DNA from 4 places in the Salinivibrio sp. VYel1 genome. Region 2 is predicted to be linked to each of the others. Evidence: predicted binding sites of a transcription regulator. Region 2 holds the regulator's gene; each other region holds the start of a gene.
The links. The regulator MetJ, encoded in region 2, represses methionine synthesis genes. The targets are predictions, from matches to a motif close to TTAGACNTNTANANGTCTAA.
Positions count from the first base shown of each region.

Region 1: the regulator MetJ is predicted to act here: its motif matches at 856-875, upstream of metH (methionine synthase).
Region 3: the regulator MetJ is predicted to act here: its motif matches at 1,011-1,030, upstream of EHW58_RS06655 (MetQ/NlpA family ABC transporter substrate-binding protein).
Region 4: the regulator MetJ is predicted to act here: its motif matches at 1,189-1,208, upstream of metN (methionine ABC transporter ATP-binding protein MetN).

Region 1 is NZ_RSAM01000014.1:89,089-91,294, reverse strand. It holds gene EHW58_RS13325 (sodium:proton antiporter) at 1-747, opposite strand, end outside; gene metH (methionine synthase) at 931-2,206, shown strand, end outside.
Region 2 is NZ_RSAM01000007.1:75,055-77,260, reverse strand. It holds gene EHW58_RS08330 (malic enzyme-like NAD(P)-binding protein) at 1-843, shown strand, start outside; gene metJ (met regulon transcriptional regulator MetJ) at 939-1,256, opposite strand; gene metB (cystathionine gamma-synthase) at 1,443-2,206, shown strand, end outside.
Region 3 is NZ_RSAM01000005.1:137,373-139,578, forward strand. It holds gene EHW58_RS06650 (multidrug effflux MFS transporter) at 1-21, opposite strand, end outside; gene EHW58_RS06655 (MetQ/NlpA family ABC transporter substrate-binding protein) at 196-993, opposite strand; gene EHW58_RS06660 (LON peptidase substrate-binding domain-containing protein) at 1,149-1,718, shown strand; gene EHW58_RS06665 (sigma-70 family RNA polymerase sigma factor) at 1,845-2,206, shown strand, end outside.
Region 4 is NZ_RSAM01000002.1:47,549-49,754, reverse strand. It holds gene EHW58_RS02845 (serine/threonine-protein kinase) at 1-371, opposite strand, end outside; gene EHW58_RS02840 (LysE family translocator) at 439-1,062, opposite strand; gene metN (methionine ABC transporter ATP-binding protein MetN) at 1,327-2,206, shown strand, end outside.

The DNA of each region.
Region 1 (2,206 bases), on a different contig from region 2:
CAGGACATAGCCAGCGCTGGGGATAGCCAGCGTTAATAGCAATTCCATCGAGTGATCGTTGGTGGCACAAATCAAGCGATGGAAAAGATAGCCAAGCACCAGGCCATATAAAATCCCGCCAACGGCTTCTTGTAAAAACAAGGCAATGGTACCGCCCACCGTCGGGTTGTTGTCGCCAAAGGCCAGGGTAAAAAGAGTCACAAAGATCACGATACCCACGCCATCATTAAATAGCGACTCTCCCTCTATTTGTGTCGTTATCCGCATCGGTGCTTGCAGTTTTTTCACAATGGCGAGAACAGCAATGGGATCGGTCGGCGAGATCAGCGCGCCAAATAGCAGGCAGTAGAGATAATCGAAAGGAATACCGATCAGCTGAAACACGCCCCAGATACCGGTGCCGATTAAAAACACAGAGACCAATAGCCCGCCGATCACCAGGGTCGTGATCTCCCACTTTTGGTCGGAGAAAGAGGGAAGCTTGACACCAATTCCCCCCGCGAAGAGCAAAAAGCCGAGGACGCCTTTGAGCAAAAAGGTATCGAAGTGGATATCTGTCAGTATTTGCTCGGCCATGGTTTTGAGTGGAATGGCTTGGTATTGACCGGCGACCACTATCAACAAAGACAGTAGGAGCGAGCTGGCGGTGATGGCGATGGTGGTTTGTACTCGACTGATTTTACTATTAATAAAAGCGATAAAGATGGCTGCAGCAGCCATAAAGCTGAGGATTGCGTAAGTTGACATGCCGCTTCCTAGTACAACGAGGGAATGAAAAAATGTGTCAAAATATTAATAGAAATCGTTGTCAAAACGAACAGCTGAATTGAAATAGATCAAAATAAATTGTTATTTATAGACGTCTAGATTTCCATTTTCGCTGTGGTAGGATGAAATGACTGCAACGAGGAAGATGATAAGCGTAATAGTATGGACCGACTGACACAGCAACTGCGCGACCGTATTCTAGTGATCGATGGTGGCATGGGCACCATGATTCAGGGGTTAGGGCTCAATGAGGCCGATTATCGTGGCCAACGTTTTAAAGATTGGCACTGTGATGTGAAAGGCAACAATGATCTTTTGGTGCTGACTCAGCCTGATAAGATCGCTTCGCTACACAGTGATTACCTGGCCGCGGGCGCGGACATTATTGAAACTAACACCTTTAACGCCACCCAAATTGCGATGGCCGATTACGACATGCAGGCGCTGAGTGCGGAAATCAACGTAGCGGCAGCCCGGCTTGCGCGTGAGGTCGCTGATGCTTGGACGGCTAAAACGCCGGATAAACCCCGTTTTGTCGCGGGTGTGTTGGGGCCGACCAATCGAACGTGCTCAATCTCACCAGATGTGAATGACCCTGGGTTTCGCAATGTCAGCTTTGATCAGTTAGTCGACGTGTATGCCGAGTCCACCGAAGCGCTCATTGAGGGTGGGGTTGATATCATCATGTTGGAGACCATTTTTGATACCTTGAATGCCAAAGCCTGTGCGTTTGCGGTTGAAAAGGTCTTTGATGCCCGTGGGGTTCGCTTACCCATTATGATCTCCGGCACCATCACTGATGCGTCTGGACGCACCTTATCCGGACAAACGACCGCCGCCTTTTATCACTCGCTGCGCCATGTTGAGCCACTGTCGTTTGGCTTAAACTGCGCACTGGGGCCGGCTGAATTGCGCCAGTATGTCAAAGAGCTGAGCGACATTTGTGAGGGCTTTGTCTCCGTCCACCCCAATGCGGGGTTGCCCAACGCGTTTGGTGAGTATGACCTTTCTCCCGAAGAGATGGCGACACACATTGATGAGTGGGCGGCATCTGGCTTTATCAATTTGGTCGGTGGTTGTTGTGGCACCACGCCTGAGCATATTCAAGCGATTAGTGACGCGGTGAAAAAACATGCGCCACGCTCTCTGCCTGACCACCCTGTAGCCTGTCGCTTGTCTGGGCTCGAGCCCCTGACCATTAATGCCGATAGCTTGTTCGTTAACGTGGGTGAGCGCACCAATGTGACTGGCTCAGCACGCTTTAAACGCTTAATCGTTAAAGAGCAATACGACGAAGCGCTGGAAGTGGCATTGCAGCAAGTGGAAAACGGCGCCCAAATCATCGATATCAATATGGATGAAGGCATGTTGGATGCCGAAAAGGCCATGGTGCGATTCCTCAATTTATGCGCGGCCGAGCCGGATATTGCCCGCGTGC
Region 2 (2,206 bases):
ATCAAAGCCCCAGATTGTTTTGAGATTGAAAAACAATTAATTGCACGTTGCGAAGTGCCTGTATTTCATGATGATCAACACGGCACTGCCATCGTCACCGCTGCCGGCATGCTTAACGCGCTTGAGCTGCAAGGCAAAGATATCCGCGAGGCGACGGTGGTGTGCATGGGCGCAGGCGCAGCGGCTGTTGCCTGTATGGAGCTATTAATAAAATGTGGCGCTCAGCGGGAAAAAATCTATATGTTGGATCGTAAAGGCGTGATCCATACGCGTCGTGACGACATCAACAAATATAAGCAGCTGTTTGCCAATAACACGGATAAGCGTACCCTCGAAGATGTGATTGAGGGCGCGGATATGTTCGTTGGCGTCTCCGGTCCAGACTTGCTTTCACCCGACGCCTTGAAGCTGATGGCAGATAAACCCGTGGTATTTGCCTGCTCGAACCCAGATCCTGAAATTCATCCGGATGTGGCGCATCAAGTGCGCGATGATCTGATCATGGGAACCGGGCGTTCGGATTACCCGAATCAGGTCAATAACGTGCTCTGCTTCCCGTTTATTTTCCGTGGCGCATTGGATGTACGTGCCAGTGAAATTAACGATGCGATGAAGTTGGCAGCGGTAGAGGCCATTCGCAGCCTAGCCAAAGAGCCTGTCCCACAAACGGTATTAGACGCCGCCGGTTTGTCTTCGCTAAGCTTTGGCCCAGATTACATTATTCCCAAGCCAATGGACGCGCGTTTATTACCTAAGGTTGCCCGCGCGGTAGCGCTGGCCGCCGTGGAAACCGGCGTGGCTCGTATCGAGATGCCAGAAAACTATATGCTCGACAAGGCGTAATGCTTGAGCGTGAGGAAAAGCGCGGTGGAATAGAGCCCGAAAAGGCTGTGCTGAGCACCTATCATTACAGAAAACCCGCCAATCGGCGGGTTTTTTTAGTATTCGCTATCGTCGAACTCGATACCAAGCTCTTCCATGATCCGACGTGCTTCAGCGGGAATGCTGTCGGGTTTATCCTTACGGATATCGTCATCGGTTGGTAGTGGTTGGCCGGTGTAGGCATGAAGAAATGCCTCACACAACAACTCACTGTTGGTCGCATGACGGAGGTTTTGCACCTGACGACGAGTACGCTCGTCGGTAAGAATTTTTAGTACTTTTAATGGGATAGAGACGGTGATCTTCTTTACCTGCTCTTTCTTTTTACCATGTTCGGCATACGGATTAATGTAGTCGCCGTTCCACTGCGCCATGTCTCACCTATCTTGATTATGGAATACCCAGAATGATGCTGCGGAGATTTTAGCTATATTAACCGCCACATGCAAAGGAGTATAGACGTCTAGAAGTGTTGACGTCCCAAAAAGCGCAGGGTAAGGTGGCAGTATGAAACCTGGATCACGCCCACGATGCGCAAACCAGACTAGCAAGGATAGATCATGACTGAGAAAAAAACCGACACTATCGCCGTTCGGACCGGGATTGGGACTGACACCCAGCACCATGCGGTGGTGCCTCCCCTGTACTTATCGACCAATTACCGTTTCCCGGCACTGGGTGATGTGCCTACTTACGACTACGCGCGAGGCGGCAACCCAACGCGTGCGCAGCTCGAACAAGCGCTGACTGACTTAGAAGGGGGCGCAGGTGCGGTGGTGACCAACTGCGGGATGTCGGCGATAAACTTGGTGCTATCTCTGTTGGAGGCTGGCGAGCATATTGTCGCCCCACATGATTGTTATGGCGGCACCTATCGCTTGCTCGAATCGCGTGCCAAACAAGGGATCTGGCAGGTAAGTTTTGTCGATCAATCGGACCATGATGCGTTGGACCAGGCATTGGCCAAACAGCCCAAGCTCGTGCTGGTGGAAACCCCATCCAATCCACTCTTACGCGTGGTCGATATCGCAGAAATATGCCAAAAAGCCCATCAAGTGGGGGCTTGGGTAGTGGTCGACAACACGTTTTTATCGCCAGCTTTGCAAACGCCTTTTGCGCTGGGCGCGGATATGGTGGTGCATTCGACCACCAAATTTATTAATGGCCATTCTGATATTGTCGGTGGCGCGGTGATCGCCGCGACCAGTGAACTTGCCGAGACATTGGCTTGGTGGGGAAATTGCTTAGGGGCGACGGGCAATGCATTTGACAGTTATATGACACTGCGAGGGTTGCGCACATTGGGTGCACGCGTTAAACAACA
Region 3 (2,206 bases), on a different contig from region 2:
TGGGCGACTAGCCGATTGCATCCAGTTTCCTATGCGTTTTATTGATGTGGGGAGGTAGACGTCGCGATCCTAGCACATTGTGGATCACCGATAGATCACTATGGTAACAGTAATAACTGTATGAGTGGTAAACAAATAGTGACGTTTGGCCATCGGCCAGCGTTGCACTGGCCGATTTCACTGGGTGACAATAAATTAAAACGCAGGCTCTATGGTGCCATTAAAAGTATCTTGCAAAAACTGACGTGTTTTGTCGGACTGGAATAACGCGAGTAGTCGCTGATACGTCGGGTTATCTTGATCGTCTTTGCGTGCGGCCACCACCATAACGGCGAGAGGCGCATCTTTAGATTCCAAGAAAATGCCCTGCTCGCTCGGATCGAGCCCTGATGACATCACATAATTCATGGTAATCGCCGCGGCATCGACATCTTGCAAACTGCGAGGCAGCTGTGCCGCTTCTACTTCCACAAATTCGAGCTGTTTAGGGTTGGATTGAACATCTTGCAGCGTGGCTTTAAAACCAACATTGTCAGCCAACGTAATCAATCCTGCGTCTTCCAGCAATAACAGCGCGCGACCCGCATTTGTGGGATCATTGGGGATCGCAATTTGTGCGCCATTCGCTAACGCCTCGACCTTGTCGACTTTGTCAGAATAAATCCCCATCCGCATTAAGATTGAGCGACCAATCGCTACCAACTCGCTATCGTGGTTTTGGTTGAAATTGTCGAGAAACGGCTGATGCTGATAACTGTTTAAATCCAAACTACCATCCGCTAACCCTGCATTAGGCGAGATGTAATCAGAGAACTCTACGACTTCAACATCAATCCCTTCTTCTTTCGCTTGCTCAGCCACCGATTCAACCACTTGCGCGTGGGGACCGACCGTTGCGCCAATTTTAATGGTTTCAGTTTGGTCGGAACACCCTGAGAGGGATACCGCCGCGAGAAGTATCGCGAGACTTGCGCTGAGTTGTTTTATCTTCATTCCCTTTACCTTGCTAATTGGCCATTTAGACATCTAGAATGCCATATAGATGGTTAATGTCAATACGATTAGCTTGATACAAGGGCCGGCTTGATCGCATCCATTGTCCTACGCGTAATGGAGGGCATGTTAAATCGATAGAAGGAGGCATGAGTATGACTAAGCTGTTTCCTTTGCCCCTGTTTTTGTTACCGGGAGGCAGAGCCAAACTGCGCATTTTTGAACCTCGTTATTTACGCCTCGTCCGTGAGTGCTCAGCGAATCAAGAAGGATTTGTGCTGGCAATGATGCAGGGAAAGCGTCTTTACAAGTACGGCACCTTAGTCGACATCGTCGATTTCGAAACACTGCCCGACGGCTTGCTGGGGATCACGATCGCTGGTCGCCAGCGGGTAGAAATTATGTCGACGGACCAAGAAGCGGACAAACTTTGGGTAGGCGATGTGCGCGCACTCAATGATTGGCCTCATGATGAGCATTTGGGTGAGGCGCAAGCCGACGACAAAGCGCGTATCGCCTCAGGGCTCAAACACGTCTTTGCCGCTCACCCTGAACACGCAGAACAATATGAAGCGCCTCATTTCGAAGATTTAACCTGGAGCTGTCAGCGCTGGCTCGAAATTTTGCCGCTTTCTAATGCGCAAAAACAATGGTTTATTGCTCAAGAGTCAGCAGAAGAAGCGAAACAGTTTATCAGTCAGCTGCTCGAAGAGGAAGTCGAGTGATCCAATCACTGCTACCCACGTACTGGTAGCCAAATGGACGGCTACGACAGATAGGACTCAACTATGACTGCGCCACAAACCATGTATACTGAGACCACCATTTCCAGACGGGACACGCGTGCCAACATGACTGACGTGACGAAGGAAGAGTTGTCTGCATTATTATTGAAAGTTTCGGAAGACCGTGACCGTGTTGCTTTCGAGCGCCTGTTTCGGTTTTTTGGCCCTAAGATTCGCTCATACGGCTCCAAGCATCTCCGTGCTGACGGGCAAGCGATGGAGCTTGTGCAGGAAACCATGTTGGTTGTGTGGCGAAAAGCGCATTTGTACAACGCCGATAAAGGCGCAGCGACGACGTGGGTCTTTACCATCATGCGTAACATTAGCTTTGATATGTTGCGTAAGGTGCAATCGAACCGGGAAGACAACTTCAGTGATGATATTTGGCCCGTGCTCGAATCTGGCCAGCAGGACAATGAGTCGGATGC
Region 4 (2,206 bases), on a different contig from region 2:
AGAGAATTTCTACCGATAATAGGGTACAAAGAGGGGTGGATACACTTTATGGCAAGTTCTTGTTCAAACGTACTATCATCGCGATAAGCGCGATACACAACCCCCATTCCACCGCGGCCAATCTCCTCACCGAGACGATATTTATCCAACGTAGTATTCGGTTCAAACAGCTGTGATGCGATGAAAGATTGAGCCCCATCTGACCAAATTTGGCTCAGCAATGGCTGTGTATCGCAATGATAGAATGGCAAGAGTTGTGCGTATTGAGAGGGAGACGTGACTTTCAACCGACTTAACCATACTTCCTGTTCTTCCTCGGACAAATCGAGAAAATCATAAACAAGCTGCGTCTCAGCCCCACCAAATTGCACAATAATCGACCAAGCCTATGAATTTAAGTGGTTATTCTAATTATTTGCAGAATTATTAAAAGTTAATTCACCCCAACGCCAACCAAAATCCGACGCCGATCATCAGGGTGCCGGCGATTCGGTTCAGCATTTGCACATTGCCCTTTTGCTGCAAAAACTGACGCAAGGTACGCCCACCGCTGGCATACAGCATTAAACAACTAAATTCCGTGCAAAGGATGATCAACACCAGCACGCTCAACTGGCTGGGGAGTGACATCGCAGGGTTAATAAACGGTGGCAACAGCGAGATCATAAACGCCCAACCTTTCGGGTTGGCAATGGCGGTCACAAAGCCTTGCGCGGCCAACGACAATGCCGAGGCTTCATTGGCGGTATCGTCATCATCATTTGGGATCGCCATCTTGCCGCGAGAGCGCCACATTTGTACGCCTAAATACGCCAAGTACACACCACCGACATATTTAAACACCTGAAACACGGCGGGATAGTTCAGCATCACCGTCGCCACACCAATGACAGAGGCGATCGCTACCAGCCCCACGCCGATAAGCTCGCCCCACATCATATGTAAGCTACGCTTAACGCCAATTGTCATGCCAAGGGTCATCGATAATGTCATGCACATGCCGGGCGTGACCGACACGAAAAAAAAGGTAGGGATGAACAGCGTCAGCATGGTGGTATCAATTAAAAGCGGAGACATAAAAACAACAGTCTTAACAGTTAGGTACGGAAGCTGTCAGTTAACGCGCTTTGCCTGCAGAGATCAAGCCCTTCGCTCACTTTATAACCGGACGGTTAGACTTATTGCCATTTGGACGTCTAGAAGTAAAAATATCCATTGACTTGTTTTTAACGAACCCATAGCATCAATAACCAGAGCGACAGCAAGAATGTGGCACAAGCCGCTGAGTGAGTCTGCTGTGATCAAATTATTCGCCAAGGACATGTGATGATTGAGATAACCAACCTCAACAAGGTATTCGAACTCGGGGAGCGCCGAATTCATGCCCTTAATGACATCAACTTATTTATTCCCAAGGGGAAAGTATTTGGTGTGATCGGTGCCTCCGGTGCTGGGAAAAGTACCCTGATCCGGATGGTTAACCTGCTCGAGCGCCCAACCAGCGGCTCAGTCAAAGTGGGGGGGACGAACCTCACCGCGCTACCCAACCGCCAGTTGACCCAAGCGCGCCGTAAAATCGGGATGATTTTCCAACACTTTAATCTGCTTTCGTCACGCACCGTTTTCGACAATATCGCCCTACCGCTTGAGCTAAGTGGCTCGAGCCGCGATGAGATAGAAACCCGCGTAAGCGAACTGCTCGATCTGGTCGGCTTGGCCGATAAGCGTGATGTGTATCCTGCCAGCCTCAGTGGCGGACAAAAACAGCGTGTCGCCATTGCCCGCGCACTGGCGCCAAGCCCCAACGTTCTGCTTTGTGATGAAGCCACCAGCGCACTGGATCCGGCCACCACCCAATCGATTTTGTCGCTGCTGCAAACCATCAACCAAAAGCTCAACCTCACCATTTTGCTGATCACCCACGAAATGGACGTGGTCAAACGTATCTGTGACGACGTCGCCATCATTGGCGATGGGGAGCTGGTTGAATCCGGCCCGGTGGGCGAGATTTTTGCGCATCCCAAATCCGACTTGGCCAAACAATTTATTCGTTCAACCCTCGACTTGTCAGTGCCGCATGATTTTGCCCAGCGCTTACAACAAGAATACTTCGAAGGCAGTTACCCCTTGGTGCGCCTCGAGTTTACCGGCGCGACGGTCGATGACCCATTAATCAGCCAGATCTCGCGTCTGTTTGATATCGACA